2 regions of the Exiguobacterium sp. s149 genome follow, and region 2 is predicted to be linked to the other one. Evidence: riboswitches for the same ligand, from Rfam matches in the RefSeq annotation. Region 2 holds a riboswitch; the other holds the start of a gene.
What was found. Region 2 has a riboswitch for FMN ahead of KNP81_RS01235 (ECF transporter S component). Riboswitches for the same ligand answer to the same signal wherever they lie in the genome.

Region 1 (8,066 bases), 210 kb from region 2:
CGAATGGATTGACGCGGGCGAGCGCGTCTCGACGAGCCAACCGGCCATCGGCGACTTCGTCACGTTATATGAAGGCATCAAAGACCAATATGACATGGGCATCGCCGTCCACTTGTCGTCCGACTTGAGCGGCACGTATTCAGCGTCGGTCCAAGGCGCAGAGATCGCCGAGTTCAAACTGCTCGCGATTGACTCACGGGCTGGCATCTATACGATGGGACTCATGCTCGAAGAGTTGATTGAACGGGTCGAACGTGGGGATGCGCTCGAGGATGTCGAAGCATATATGAAACAACGTGTCGAGGACGTCCGCATCGAGTTGATTTTGCAAAACTTGACGCAGATGCAAAAGGGCGGACGTATCTCGAAGTCGAAAGCGCTCATCGGCAACATGTTGCAGTTGAAACCGGTGCTCCGCTTCGAAGACGGGCTCATCGTCCCGTATCAGACGGTTCGGACCTACAAAAAGGCGCAGGCGCAACTGTTCGAAGCGCTCCGTCAAGCCATCGATTCGGGCGAGTGCACGGACGTCTCGATCTTCCACGGGAATGTGCCCGAGCTGGCCGAGTCGTGGAAACGGGAACTCGGTGACAAAGCCAAGATTCGGGTCGATACGCTCGCACCGCTTCTCGGGGCTCACACAGGGTCGGGCTCGATTGGCATCTCATTTTTAAAAGCGAAGTGACCACAAGATTGTGACGAAAGTCGCGGTCTTTTTTTTATTGTCAAAACTTTCAAACGACGGCTGGAATCTTCAACCAAGAACCTTCATACTGTGTAAGAATGATAACGGAAAAGGAAAGGGGGGAGACGATGCGATTTCGGAAGTACCTCGTCAGGAGCTGGTTCTCGTGGTCGATCGTCTTCATGGGGATTCTCGCCTATATGTGGCTCGGGATCGGGACGTTCGATTGGTCGTTGTTTTGGTTCATCTTTACACTCGGCGCCCTGTTCGTCATGAACCCGCTCAAGCGGCGGCACTTGCACTTCACGTTCCATGAGATGTTCGTCTTTATGACGTTCTTCTTGTACGGTCTGCTCCCGGCCCTGCTGATGGGGCAACTCTTGTTGCTAACGTTCCAGGCCCGGACGTTCACAAACAAAGTTGGACGGCGACGGTTTTTACATTTCTATCCGCTCAACACGTTGATTGAGGCGATGCTGCTCGTCTTTCCAGGTCTCGTCTATTTGCGTCTTGGCGGAGAGATTGGACCGAACGTCCATCTGCTTGAGCAAGGTACGGCGCTACTCGGTTTCTTCGCGATCTTGTTCCTCGTCCTCGGATTCAGTTTCCTCATGTCGCGGTTCTTGATCGGGGAACGGATTCCGCTCCCGATCATGTGGCGGTTGCTCCGCTTCGACTGGCTCGTCATCTCGCTCGAGCTGTTGTTCACGATGGTCGCCATCGAGGCGTTCCAACTGTTCGGCTATACCGGCCTGATGGCGACGTTCCTCATTTTGTCGCTCCTCAAGATGGGATTGTCCAAAGCGACCGAGACCGAGGAGACGCAATCGAAAATCGACCAAGTCGAACGTTTGAAAGAACAGCTCTACCGGGTCGACAACGAACAATTGCTCATCGAGAAGTTTTGGAACGGGTTAAGGGAAGTCGTCGAACTCGAGCGCGGCTGGCTGCAAGTCAATCGAACCGGCGACCGCACGTTCTACGATGTCAGCGGACGAAAGTCGAAACCGATTGGCGACGCCTTTACGCTCGAACGTCATCGCGATGCGGAAGAGCCGTATTTCGTGTATGATTCACTCCATGAGTGGCATCCCGATCTGCAAGCGCACCAGACCGAGCTGCATCATTCGGCCCTCGTCATTCAGCCGGTGTCGAGCACGACGAACGCCGTCAGTTGCATGATTTCGACGACGGCGAACGGCGCGTATGAAGGGGCAATCGCCGTCGAGATTCATCGTCTGTTGAAAACCTTGTCCTGGTCACTCGAACGGATTGACGAGCGGAACCGGCTCCAGCATGAGAGCCTGACCGACCCGATGACGGGGTTGCCGAACCAACGGGCGCTCAAGCGTTGGACGAAGGCGCGGTTGAACGATATCGCGTCGTATCCGTTGTCCGTGTTCTTGGTCGACTTGGATCACTTCAAGTCGATTAACGACACGTATGGTCATGCGTTCGGAGATGAAGTGCTCATCGAGGCCGGGGCGCTGTTCAGTCGTCTCGTCCGGAGCGGGGATCTCGTCACCCGTTACGGCGGCGAGGAGTTCGTCTTCGTCTTCCCGCGCATGAACGAGGCGGCCGCCCTCGTGACAGGGGAGAAGATTCGCCAAGCGCTTCGCGTCCATCCGTTCGGCTCCGAAGGGATTCGGGTCCAAGTGACAGCAAGTATCGGCATCGAGACAATTCATGAGTATGAGGACCTCGATACGTTGTTACGCAATGCCGACCGGGCCATGTACGTCGGTGCGAAATTCAACGGCCGGGACCGTGTCGCCCATTATCGCGACACGTCGACGGAACGGATTCAATGATAAAAAGGAGAATCTCAATCATCGAGATTCTCCTTTACTGATGTTCCATCTGGACTAGACGTATCCGGACATGAAGCTTAATCGGGTTCTAGCGTTCGAAGTTTGTCTGTCACGCAAGTGAGATGTGTTCGGATTTGCTAACCAAGGCCGGCGCCCGAACTCCTAGGGGAGAGCGATGCAAGGGTGACCCCGTAAAGCGCGGCACGCGCTGCGGAGGCATCCGCAGCGCCCCAGGAACGGAGGGTGCCGGCTGAGGTGGAAATCCTCTATACTCAAGCAATCAATTGTTATCACAATAAAGGAGGACACCGGATACCCGGCGTCCTCCTTATGAATGAAAGATTATAATTTCTGATTGAAAATTTCTGACTCGACTGCATGAATCGCAGCTGACCATGAACCGTAGCGATGAAGAATCGCTTTTGTGGATGGTTTGTTGTTCCGTTTTGCCCATTCGCGATACGCTTCGAATGAAAGAGAGAAGCCCATCTCGTGAATCGCTTCACGGAGTGCGGTGGAGAGCTCGGATTTCGAGTACGTCACACTCGCTTCAAGTCCGGCTTCGGCGCAGGCGTCATGCCACGAACCGAACGTCTTGACGATATGGTAATGGCTTGGTGCCTTCGGATGAAGTTTGCGCCATTCCTGATACTTTTTGAGCGTGATAATCGATCCCATGTCGCGTGAGTAGAGGGCGAGTGTCTCAATGATATCTTCACGCGTGTACTTTGGCATCTTGTCCGGGAGATCGACAGTCGCCTCGCCGTGCCATTCGTAGCCGGCGATGGCAAGCGCCTCGGCCCATGACCCGAATTGTCGGATAATCGACTCGGGAGACGGCCAGCTTTGTTCCATCGCGAAGCGACGATATACAGAGCGTCGTGGACGTTCCTTCAACAAGTCGCCGAGCAGCCGAATGCAGTGAATCATCCTCTGCTGTTCGGTGGACAAGTGGTGGGATTTAGTGGATAACGTTTGACTCAATGATGGTTCCTCCTTCCATGGACTCATATCTGAACCGATAAAGATGACGAAGTTGCTTCTACAATCATACTATCGGCCAGTTTTTATAATTTATAAGTGCATTGCTCAAGTTTTTTTAAACTGATTTGATGAACTGTTAGGTCTAAAGTCCTGTTAGCACTTTGAAAAAATGGTAACAGTTCTATTACAAATTTAATATTAAATGGATTCAATTGTAAACAAAAAGTTTTATCGTGGCTAATATGTAATAATCTGTACGAAAAAAGTACCCAACTGGCCAATGGGGTCATCACCGTCGCACCAGTTGAGTACTCTTCTATAATAAATTTAATTTTCAGACTAATCAAATGAAAGTTTTGAAAATAACGATTTTTTTTGAAAGGGTGGTCAGTGAAACGGACGGTCTGCTAAAATAATGGAATTGATGTAAAAAAGAAAAGAGGATAATACGATATGACAATATGGTTATTTTATCTGCTGCTCGGCTTGATTCAAGGGTTCACCGAGCCGATTCCAATCTCATCGAGCGGTCACTTGGTCATCTTCCAAGAGCTGTTTGATATCCAATTACCAGGTCTCTCATTCGAGATTTTCGTGAACTTTGCTTCACTGCTCGCTGTTTTGACGATTTATCGGCAGGACGTCATCCGTCTCATCGTCAGTCTGTGGACGTTCTTGTTTAAAAAGGACCGCAGTGACGAGACAATGGTCGACGTCAAGTTCATTGGTCTCTTGCTCGTCGCCACGGTCCCAGCCGGTGTGCTCGGCGTCCTGTTCGGCGATTGGATTGGCGAGAAGCTCAGCGGCGTCGCCACGGTCGGTTATACGCTCATCTTGACCGGGGTCGCGCTCTGGTTCATCCGGAATATGCGAGGGAATAAAGGAGACGGCGGCATCACGCTCCGCGACGCCATCTTGATCGGTCTCGCCCAAGCGGTCGCGCTCATCCCAGGCATCAGCCGTTCCGGGGCGACAATCGTCATGGCGATGTTGCTCGGCATCAAGCAAGAGTCGGCGCTTCGTTTCTCGTTCTTCCTTTTCATCCCGATCAGTCTCGGGGTGACGATTTTAGATGGACCGGAGTTGTTCACGAATCCAGAGACACGTGATTTGTTCGGACCGCTCATCTTGGCGTTCATCGCCTCGTATGCGCTCACGGCCATCTCGCTCAAGTGGTTCCAACACATCATGGCGAAAGGCGAGCTCAAATACTTCTCGTTCTATTGCTGGATTGTCGGACTCCTCGTCGTTTTATTCTTGGCTTGATTTACAGGGCGCTGCTCATACGAGCGGCGCTTTTTTGCGCATTTCGTTTTGCCATCCATTTATTTTTGCGCTAAAGTGGAAACGTACAAACAAATATTCCTTCGGGGTCGGGTGAAAGTCCCAACCGGCGGTGATGGGCGCGAGCCTTAAGTCCGTGACCCGGGCGCACGTGTGCGAACGGTGGATCTAGTGCGATTCTAGAGCCGACAGTATAGTCTGGATGGGAGAAGGAAACATGACAGGTCCACGCGACCTGTAGTTCGTCGTACGTTTTTCTGTAAAGAAAACGCTTATTTGGCTTGCCCAAATGACGATGAACGACTCCCACCGAGACCTTGAGGATCATTCCTTGAGGTCTTTTTGTTTGTACGAAACAAGGAGGGAGATTATGCAACAGTACATGCAACAAGCCATCCAATTGGCCAAATCCGCCTCATCGACCGGCGTCAATCCGCGTGTCGGAGCCGTCATCGTCAAGGACGGTCGGGTCGTCGGGTTCGGCGCCCACTTGAAGGCGGGGGAAGCGCACGCCGAAGTGCACGCCATCCGCATGGCCGGGGCCGCCGCCTATGGCGCGACGATGTACGTCACGCTCGAACCGTGCTCGCATCATGGCAAGACACCGCCGTGTGCCGATTTAGTCGTGGAGTCGGGCATCAAGCGGATCGTCATCGCGATGAGCGATCCGAACCCGCTCGTGGCGGGACAGGGCATCGCTCGATTGAAAGCGGCCGGGATTGAAGTCGAGGTCGGACTGCTCGAGCGTGAGGCACGAGCGCTCAATGTGGCGTTCTTGCGTTCGCTCGAGACGAGACGGCCTTACGTCGTCTTGAAGACCGCGACGAGTCTTGACGGCAAAGTCGCCCTCGATACTGGTGACAGCAAGTGGGTGACCGGGACCGAAGCGAGACGGGACGTCCATGAACTGCGGTCGACGGTCGATGCGATCTTGACCGGTGTCGGCACCGTGCTCGCCGATGATCCGGCGCTCACCGTCCGGCTCGACCGCGAGACGACGCAACCGCTCCGGGTCGTGCTCGACCGGGAGTTGCGGACGCCGCTCTCGAGTCAGCTCGTCCGGACGGCGAACGATGTGCCGGTATTGCTCTACACGACGTCTGACGATGTATCGAAACGGGACGCGTTTATCGAGCGTGGCGTCGAACTCGCGGCGTACACGTCGCTCGACGCTTTCCTGCAAGACGTCTACGCACGCGGCATCGGTCGCCTGCTCGTCGAAGCGGGACCGACGCTCGTCACCTCGCTCTTGGACGGACAGTTCGTCGACGAGTGGGTCATGTATCAGTCGCCACGCGTGTTCGGTGGCAAGGGTGGTTTCTACCGCTCGCATCATGACGGTCCGCTCGATGTGATCGAGCGGTATGACGTGCAATCGGTCGAGACGGTCGGCACCGACATCAAGCTCATCATGCGAAAGGAGGAGTCCGATGTTCACGGGAATCGTTGAAGAAATCGGCAGTGTGAAAGCAGTGAAACGGAACGGGCCATCCCTCCGGCTCACGCTTGCCGGGAAGGTCGTGCTTGAGGATGTGAAACTCGGTGACAGCATCTCTGTCAACGGTATCTGTCTCACGGTGACGACGTTCGACCGTGACAGTTTCTCGGTCGACGTCATGCCGGAGACGCTCAAGGCGTCGAGTCTCGACGGGGTCCGCCCCGGCACGAGCGTCAACTTGGAGCGGGCCATGCCCGCGAACGGACGCTTCGGCGGTCACTTCGTCTCGGGTCACGTCGACGGCGTCGGGCGCATCGTCAAAAAACGGTCGCTCGCGAACGCCGTCTATGTCGACATCAGCTGTGAGCCATCGCTCCTCCGCTATATCGTCCCGAAAGGTTCGATTTCGGTCGACGGGACGAGCTTGACGGTGTTTGACGTGACGGAACGCGGATTCACGTTGTCGCTCATCCCGCACACGTACAGTGAGACGGTGCTCGGGATGAAGCAGGCCGGGGACGCGGTCAATTTGGAATGTGACATGTTGGCTAAATATATGGAAAAACTCGTAAGTCAAAAACCGATGACGCTTGAATCGCTCGCGTCACAAGGATATGGGAAGGTGGGATGGTAATGTTCCATACAATCAAAGAAGCAGTCGAAGACTTGAATAAGGGACGCCCCATCATCGTTGTCGATGACGAGGACCGGGAGAACGAAGGGGACTTCGTCGTGCTCGCGGACAAAATGACAGCAGAGACGATGAACTTCCTCATCACGGAAGGGAAAGGGCTTGTCTGCGCTTCTCTCGCCGAGGAAGTGGCCGTCCGGCTCGACTTGCAGCCGATGGTCACGAACAGTACCGACCCGCACGGCACGGCATTTACGGTCAGTATCGACCACGTCGATTCGACGACGGGCATCTCGGCGGGCGAGCGGGCCCATACGGTGCGCGAACTCGCGAACATCAACGCCCGTCCGGCCGATTTCCAACGTCCGGGACATATCTTCCCGCTCATCGCCAAAAAAGGCGGCGTCTCGGTCCGGCGCGGACATACGGAAGCGTCGGTCGATTTGGCGCGCCTCGCCGGCAGTGAACCGGTCGCCGTCATCTGTGAGATTATCCGCCCGGACGGCGAGATGGCCCGGGTGCCGGACCTTGAACGCGTCGCGGAAGCGCATGATTTAAAATTCATCACGATTGAGGCGCTCGTCCGTTATATGGAGACGGACCTCGTCGAACGAGAGGCGGACGTATCGCTCCCCTCGGTGAAAGGGGACTTCCGATTGATTGGTTATCGGAACGTCCTCGATCGGGAAGAACACGTCGCGCTCGTCAAAGGTGAGCTCGAATACGCACCGCTCGTCCGGATTCATTCCGAATGTCTGACCGGCGACGTGTTCGGCTCGTATCGTTGCGACTGCGGGCCGCAACTCGATACCGCGATGGCGAAAGTGGAGGCCGAAGGCGGTGTCATCTTGTATATGCGTCAAGAAGGGCGCGGCATCGGTCTGCTCAACAAGTTGAAGGCGTACGAGTTACAGGAACAAGGGCTTGATACGGTCGAGGCGAACGTTGCCCTCGGTCTGCACGCTGATTTACGCGATTATCGGGTCAGCGCAGCCATGTTGCGTGACCTCGGCATCACGAACGTCCGGCTCATGACGAACAACCCAGAAAAAGTCGACGCCTTGGAAGCGTGCGGCATCACGGTCATCGAACGGGTCCCGATTCTTGTCGGCGCCCATGCCGCGAACGAGCAGTATAGATTGACGAAGCAACAAAAAATGAACCACTTTGGAGGAGAAGAATCATGATGCATACAATCGAAGGAAACTTGGTCGGAAAAGGCTTGAAAGTCGG
Region 2 (8,066 bases):
TGAGTACCATACGAAAGCCATCATCATCACGGCTGGGAACGGGGCATTCGCCGCACGACCGCTCGGCCTCGATGGTTGCGAAGACTATGCGAACCTTCATTACTTCGTCGACAACATGGAGAAGTTCCGTGACCGTCGCGTCATGATCGCCGGTGGCGGCGACTCTGCCGTCGACTGGGCACTCATGCTCGAAGGCATCGCCAAAGAAGTCCATATCGTTCATCGCCGTGACCGCTTCCGGGCCCACGAGCATACGGTCGAACAGATGAAAGCTTCGACGATTAACGTCTGGACGCCATATAACATCGAATCACTCTCAGGTGAGACGCACATCGAGTCGGTCGAATTGACGGACAAAGACGGCGAATCGAAATTCGTCGAGATCGATGACCTCATCTGTAACTACGGTTTCGTCTCGTCACTCGGCCCAATCAAAAACTGGGGCATGGAGTTCGAGAAGAACACAATCCGCGTCGACTCACGCATGGAGACGACGGTCGCCGGCATCTTCGCTTGCGGTGACATCGCCACGTATGAAGGAAAAGTGAAATTGATTGCGACCGGCTTCGGAGAAGCCCCAATCGCCATCAACCAAGTGAAGCAGCTCGTCGACCCGACAGCGCGTCACCCGCAACACTCAACTTCGGTATTTGCCGGGAAATAAAGATATGGCCCTCATCATCGCGATGAGGGCCATTTTCATTTACGGATGGTTTGGAGGATGACCCGATCGAGCCAGTCATCGAGTTGGGTAAAGACGAAGCCGGCCTTTTTCGCCTCGGCAATCGACATGTAATAGTCGACGTCCGTATCATATGGCGACGACTCGCCGTCTTTGATGATTTGGACCGGTTTATTTAAATGATGGCCAATCCGCTCCATGAGTGCACCGAGTGAGATGATGCCCTCACTCGCCGCATTGAACGGACCGGTCACATTGGCCCGACCGACCCACTCTAAAAACGACGCCGCCTCAAAACTTGAGATAAAGCCCATCTTTGCTTCGGGATGATGCAGGACGATCGGCTCTTCTCGACGGACGGCATCGATATAAAACTTGAGACGATCCGTATAGTCGTCTGGACCTAAGACGATCGGCAGACGGACGGTCGTGACCGGGAACGAGGCGCGGTGAAAGAAGTAGGACTCGGCTTCTCGTTTACCTTGTCCATAGTCGTGATCGGACTCGAGATGATAGTCATGATGAAGCGGATTGAAGTCACTTTCTTTCAAATCGGCGCCAGGTGCATAGACCGACATCGTCGACGTGAGCACATATTTGCCAACTTGATCCATGAACGCGTCCGATGCGATTTTCGCCTGATATGGATTGAAACAAATATTGTCATAGACGAGGTCGTAACGGTCGCGCGATAAATCTTTCATCGTCGCCACCGACTGTCGGTCCCCTTTGATGGAACGAATGCCTTCCGCCTCTGGCACTTGGAGCTGTCCACGCGTCACAATCGTCACATCATCACCGGTCTCCGCCAAGCGAAGCGCCAACCGCTTTCCAAAATAGCGTGACCCACCGAATATCAATACTTTTCTCATCGTCCCTACCCCTCCTACATAAAAATGACATCTCTTTTCATTTTCCCTTGGTTCCTCTCGACTAATCTTCCACATCCTTGAATTTTTTTGTTATTCTTATATATATGATAGAAGAAAGAGGCGAGACCCATGCATCAAATCATGTTAGAAAAAGGATGGACGTGTGAGTTACCGAAACAATACGCCATCTACCAAAGCTTATCCGATTTCAGCCGCTACTCAGTGCTTGACCAAGAAGAAGAGAGCGTCTGTTCGTTCCAAATCACGACCGACACATGCAAAATCACGGCGTTCCGCCCTTGGCAACATCACATCGAATTGAATGCGACATCCAAAGTGATTCGCTTGATTTTGATGGAAGAAACCGACTGAATCGAAAAAGGCCAATCGTCCACACGATTGGCCTTTCGTTTAGCAATCTCCAGGTGTCCCGGCGTTCGACGCCGTCCGGAAACTCGAACCACATCCACACGTGGCGATGGCGTTCGGATTTTTAATCGTGAACCCGCCTCCGAGCATCGACTGCTTATAGTCGATTTCGAGCCCGTCGACGACCCCATGGTCGGCTTCGGCGACGATGACGCGGACGCCGTGATGGTCGAATTGGATATCTCGATCCGTTTTATCTTCATCGAATCCCATTCCGTACGAGAGACCGGTGCAGCCTCCGCCTTGGACCTTGATGCGCAAGTACTGATTCTCGGGGTGTTCTGTCTGTTTCATCATATCGATGACTTGTAATGCAGCTGACTCTGTCAAATGAATCATCTGAACTCCTCCTTCATTATCTTAACTTCAAGTCAACTGACTTGAGATTTTGTGAAATATCTTGTATAACTAAACTGTAACAAAAAAAATTAAATCGTTCCATCTTCGGGGCAGGGTGAAATTCCCGACCGGCGGTATTGAAGACATGATCTTCTCAGCCCGTGAGCGAGCAAGGCGTTGCTTGCTGATTTCGTGAGATTCGAAAGCCGACAGTAAAGTCTGGATGGGAGAAGATGGCGGCATCCGACCGATATCCGGATGTTTTCTTTGACGTGGTCTCTTCCGCGACGGAAAACATCTATTTCGTATGCGCGTAACCTCTCCCGATTGTATGATGCAATCGGGATTTTTTATGCGACGGGTGCCATTCATCAAGGAGCGACAAAAGGAGAGATTTTGATGAAAACAACGCGCAACAAACGATTGACAACACTGGTGACGCTATCGATGCTCGGGGCCATTTCTTTTGTCCTCATGCTCTTTAACTTCCCGCTGCCTTTCCTACCACCATTTCTAAAAGTGGACTTTAGTGACATTCCCGCGCTCGTCGCCGGGATCGTCTTCTCCCCACTCGCAGGCGTCGTGGTCGTCGCTCTAAAAAACGTCCTCTACTATGTCTTTAACGGTGGCGGCGTTCCGGTCGGTGAAGTCGCAAACTTCTTTGCAGGAGTCGCCTTCATGTATCCGGTCGCATGGTTCTACCATAAACGTAAAACGAATAAAGCGCTCGCTTCAGGTCTCGTGGCCGGTACGATCACGATGGCACTCAGCTTGGCGATTTTGAACTATTTACTCATCTTACCAGCCTACGCGTTCTTCTTCGGCATGACCGAGATGGCGCAACCGGCAGTTAAAACGGACCTCGTCCTCTACGGCATCTTGCCGTTCAACCTCATCAAAGCGTTGTTGATTAGCGCCTTGTTCGTCCCCCTCTTCCTCAAGTTGAAGCCGTGGATCGAACGCCAGCGGATGCAACTCCAGGCTTAATGCGAAAAGCACCTAGAAATAGGTGCTTTTTTGTATGGTTGCGTTATGCTTGAGGAAGAATAAGAGGGAATCACTTGAAAACGATTGAAGAGGTCACTCACTTTTTAGAGAATGATTCGGAATTGAGGGGTCTCTTGAAAGACGTCGCTTCCCTCGAGCTACCCGACTGGTGGATCTGTGCCGGATACGTGCGGGCGAAGATATGGGATGACGTGCATGGCTATCCAACACCAACGCCGACCGAGGACGTCGATGTCATCTACTTTGACCGGTCTCAAATTGACGAGGCGATTGAAAAAGAATATGAGGCACAATTACACGTCCTGTCCCCGACCGTCCCGTGGTCGGTCAAAAATCAAGCGCGGATGCATCTGGTTAATCAATTGCCGCCCTATCAGTCGGCGATCGACGCCTTGGCCCATTTCCCCGAGACCGTCACCGCCATCGGGGTCAGCCTCGATGCGAACGACCGCTTGATCGTGGCCGCGCCTTACGGTGTTGATGACATCATCGAATTGAGGCTGCGACCGACCCCAGCATTTGCAGACGTATCCCCGCATCACCACATTTATCAAGCGCGGATCCAAAATAAGAATTGGCAAGCCATTTGGCCGAAACTTCAAGAAGTGGACGTGACTCGTCACGGACTGTAGAACCCGACCGCCGATACGGTCGGGTTTTGCTGTGCGTTCATAAACGTCTTCACAAAAAAGAGTGACCACCGAAGTGATCACTCTGGGTATATCGGATTTGATTAGAGAAGCAGACCAGCAAGCGTGGCTGACATCAAGTTGGCAAGCGTACCTGCGAGAATCGCGAGGACACCCATACGTGCGATGTCGTTCCGACGGTTCGGTGCCATTCCACCGAGACCACCGAGAAGGATTGCAAGTGACGAGATGTTGGCGAATCCACAAAGTGCGAAGGCGATCATCGCTTCCGTACGTGCTGAAAGTTCACCAGTACCGATGATTGGTGCGAATTCAGAGAAGGCAACGAATTCGTTCAAGACGAGTTTTTGACCGAGGAAGCTACCGAACTGAACCGCATCAGCCCACGGTACACCGATGACGAACGCGAGTGGTGCAAACACGTAACCAAGAATCAATTCAAGTGAGAGGCTCTCAAATCCGACCAAGCCGCCGATTCCACCAAGAATCAAGTTGACGAGCGCAATCAATGAAACGAAGGCGAGAAGCATCGCACCGACGTTCAAGGCGAGGAAGAGACCGTCAGACGCACCGCGAGCGGCTGCATCGACGAAGTTCGCTGCTTTGTCCTCTTCATCTTCAGCGATTTCGATGTCATCATTGTACTCTTCTGTTTCAGGAACGATGATTTTGGCGAACAAGAGACCAGCAGGTGCAGCCATGAAGCTCGCTGCGAGCAAGTACTCGAGCGGTACACCAAGGGCAGCGTATCCAGCGAGAACCGAACCGGCAACCGACGCGAGTCCCCCGACCATGACGGCGAAGAGCTCCGATTGTGTCATCGTTGGAAGGTAAGGCTTGATGACAAGCGGTGCTTCCGTTTGACCGACGAAGATGTTTGCCGTCGCTGAGAGCGACTCTTTACGTGATGTGCCGAGAGCTTTCGCAAGGGCTGTACCGAGAATTCGGATGACCCATTGCATGACACCGAGGTAGTAAAGCAAAGCGATTAAAGAAGACATAAAAATGATAATCGGCAACACTTGGAATGCGAAGACGAAGTTGTCCCCTCCTACAGCTGTACCGAAAACGAAGGCGATTCCGTCATTTGCTGTGTTCAAGACGTTCTGAACGCCTCCTGAGATCCATTCTAACGCGCTACGTCCTGCTGATGTGAAGAGGACGAGGAAAGCGAACGTAAACTGTACCGCGAAAGCGGCAAGAACGGTACGCCATTTGATGGCTTTACGGTTGGTTGAGAAGATGTAAGCGATTCCAATTAGTGCCAAAATACCAACCACGCTCATGATATTCATTGGTGTTGTGCTCCTTTCATATTGGGGAAACCTGATATTGTGATATACCCGAATCGAGATATGTCCTACCGTTTGAAACGCTTTCTTTTTATGTTGTTAAACGTCAGACAACCTACATTCGAACCTCTTTGAATATAACAGACCCTTTTTAAAAATGCAACGGGTCAAAACAGTCAAAATAAAAAAAGTTTGAAGTTGCTTCAAACTTTTTCACCAAGCCATTTCTTCAATTTTTTCATATACGTTCGTCACGAGTTGCTCTGGCGTATCTCCCGTCACGACCTCGCCATCGACTAGGCAAAACAAGTCGAGCGAACAGACGCCACAGTAGCCTGTACAGCCGTATTCAACGACATCCAGGTCTGGATCGGACTCTAGTTTGGCCCGGGCGATTTGCGAGCCCATCGCCAAATTGGAGGCACAGAACTCAATGATCGGATTCATCATGTCATTCACCCTTCCCCTTTCCCTCAAAACAGGAAAATGGTTCTTCTACGGCGTATTATAACATGATACAGTTGAAGTGTAACAAAGGGGGATTTTTATGCGCAAATTAGTCGTCTTGGGAGGCGGTTACGGGGGTATGCGTGTAATCGAACGCGTCCTCGGCCATCAGCTGAAGGATGTATCGATCACACTCATCGACCGTCTACCTTACCATGGGTTAAAAACAGAGTATTATGCACTTGCGGCGGGGACCGTATCGGATCGCGATATCCGTATCGATTTTCCAGAAGAGATCGATTACATATACGGTCAAGTCACCGATATCGACGCAGGCGACAAGATGGTTCTGCTCGCGAGCGGTGAAAAAGTACCGTATGACGACCTCGTCATCGGACTCGGTTGCGAGGACAAGTATCACAATGTGCCTGGTGCAGCCGAGTTCACGTACAGCATCCAAACGTTAGAAGAATCACGTAAGACCCAACAAGCCATCAACGGTCTGTCACCCGGTTCAATCGTCTCAATCGTCGGCGCTGGATTATCGGGTGTCGAACTCGCCAGCGAGCTACGCGAGAGCCGTCCCGATTTGACGGTCCGTTTGTTCGACCGTGGCCCATCGGTCTTATCGTTCCTATCGAGCCGTGTCTCGATGTATGTCCAGTCTTGGTTCGAAGAGCACGGCGTCGAGGTCATCAACCAGTCGAATATCGTCCGGGTCGACGCCGACGGCCTATGGAATCACGAGCAACACTTCCCGTCTGATTTGACGGTTTGGACGGCTGGGATTCAACCGGTCGCCGTCGTCCGAAATCAAGGATGGGAACTCGATGGCGGCGGGCGCGTCAAATTGACACCGCACCATTACGTCCCGGAACAGCCGGACATCTTCGTCGTCGGAGACAACGCCAGCCTTCCGTATGCACCTTCCGGTCAACTTGCGGAAGCGCAAGCGGAACAGATCGTCCAAGTGTTGCTCTGTAAATGGAAAGGCGTCAGTTATCCGGATTTACCAGATATCAAACTTCGAGGAACGCTCGGCTCGCTCGGGAAGAAGGCCGGCTTCGGCGTCTTCATGGGCAAACAGTCGCTCACCGGCAAAGTCGCTCGGCTACTCAAGTCCGGAATTCTTTGGAAACATAAAGTCATTAAATAACATGAACGGGTCGACCTTTACGGTCACCCGTTTTTTTGTGTAACGTGTTCGATTTGACGTTCTGCGGCCATCTCCTTGAGTCAAAAGTCTTGTATCTGAATCCCCTGTATCCTTATCTAAATATTCAGATTTTTAATTCCATTGACATATTCTACCCGATGGGAAAACTTGTTACTCTATGGGCACGGCAGTTCGACATCGCGTCACCTCGCCTACATAACCCGAAGGAGGAAACAAGTTGAAAAAAGTTTGCAGCACTGTCCTCGCCTCACTGCTCGTCTTGTCAACCGTTCCAGGAGGCGCAGAAGCCGCCCCGAACAAAGAGAAAGAACGTGTCATCGTCGTCTTCAAGGAATCGGCGAAGAACATCCCGCTCTCGATTGAAGGCATGGAAGTTCGCCAACAGTACAAAAACCTTCCGGCCGCAGCGCTCGAAGTACCGAAGGCTGCCTTGAATGGCTTGAAGAACAACCCGAACGTCGCCCGCGTGGAAGTCGATCAAACGGTACAAATCGAAAATCAGACGCAAGACTGGGGCATTCCGAAGTTGAAAGCTCCATCAGCTTGGCAGAGTGGCTACACCGGGAAAGGCGTGAAAGTATCGGTCGTTGATACCGGAATCTCGCCGCACCCTGATTTGACGATTTCTGGTGGTGCCTCGTTCAGTACAGTCACGAGCTCATACGCGGATGACAACGGTCACGGTACGCACGTCGCCGGGATTATCGGTGCCCGCAACAACAGCATCGGAACGGTCGGGATTGCCCATGAGGCGAGCATCTATGCCGTTAAAGCACTCGAAGCCAACGGTAGTGGTAGCCTCTCGAGTATCATCGCCGGGATTGACTGGTCGATCACGAACGATATGGACGTCATCAACTTGAGTCTCGGGACGACAAGTCCATCGACGACGCTCCAACAAGTCGTCGATCGCGCCAATAACGCGGGTATCCTCGTCGTCGCGGCAGCCGGTAACAACGGACGCTCTGACGGTACAGGCGACCTCGTCAACTACCCGGCCCGTTACAGCTCGGCCATCGCCGTCGCGGCGACGGACATCAACAATAACCGCGCCTCGTTCTCGGCGACAGGTAGTACGGTCGAAGTCGCGGCACCAGGTGTGAGCATCAACTCGACACTCGCGAACGGCGGCTACGGTCAAATGAGCGGGACATCGATGGCGACACCTTA

Region 1: another riboswitch for FMN. It lies ahead of ribD (bifunctional diaminohydroxyphosphoribosylaminopyrimidine deaminase/5-amino-6-(5-phosphoribosylamino)uracil reductase RibD); the one in region 2 lies ahead of KNP81_RS01235 (ECF transporter S component).

The regions. Positions count from the first base shown of each region.
Region 1 is NZ_JACSLZ010000001.1:460,588-468,653, reverse strand. It holds gene KNP81_RS02375 (DegV family protein) at 1-685, shown strand, start outside; gene KNP81_RS02370 (GGDEF domain-containing protein) at 814-2,496, shown strand; gene KNP81_RS02365 (homing endonuclease associated repeat-containing protein) at 2,839-3,480, opposite strand; gene KNP81_RS02360 (undecaprenyl-diphosphate phosphatase) at 3,934-4,746, shown strand; FMN riboswitch at 4,840-4,982, shown strand; gene ribD (bifunctional diaminohydroxyphosphoribosylaminopyrimidine deaminase/5-amino-6-(5-phosphoribosylamino)uracil reductase RibD) at 5,135-6,214, shown strand; gene ribE (riboflavin synthase) at 6,195-6,836, shown strand; gene ribB (3,4-dihydroxy-2-butanone-4-phosphate synthase) at 6,836-8,020, shown strand; gene ribH (6,7-dimethyl-8-ribityllumazine synthase) at 8,017-8,066, shown strand, end outside.
Region 2 is NZ_JACSLZ010000001.1:245,682-253,747, forward strand. It holds gene KNP81_RS01215 (NAD(P)/FAD-dependent oxidoreductase) at 1-664, shown strand, start outside; gene KNP81_RS01220 (Rossmann-fold NAD(P)-binding domain-containing protein) at 700-1,554, opposite strand; gene KNP81_RS01225 (hypothetical protein) at 1,684-1,926, shown strand; gene KNP81_RS01230 (HesB/IscA family protein) at 1,966-2,322, opposite strand; FMN riboswitch at 2,420-2,561, shown strand; gene KNP81_RS01235 (ECF transporter S component) at 2,722-3,309, shown strand; gene KNP81_RS01240 (nucleotidyltransferase family protein) at 3,384-3,962, shown strand; gene KNP81_RS01245 (NupC/NupG family nucleoside CNT transporter) at 4,064-5,275, opposite strand; gene KNP81_RS01250 (YuzB family protein) at 5,486-5,722, opposite strand; gene KNP81_RS01255 (NAD(P)/FAD-dependent oxidoreductase) at 5,820-6,875, shown strand; gene KNP81_RS01260 (S8 family serine peptidase) at 7,114-8,066, shown strand, end outside.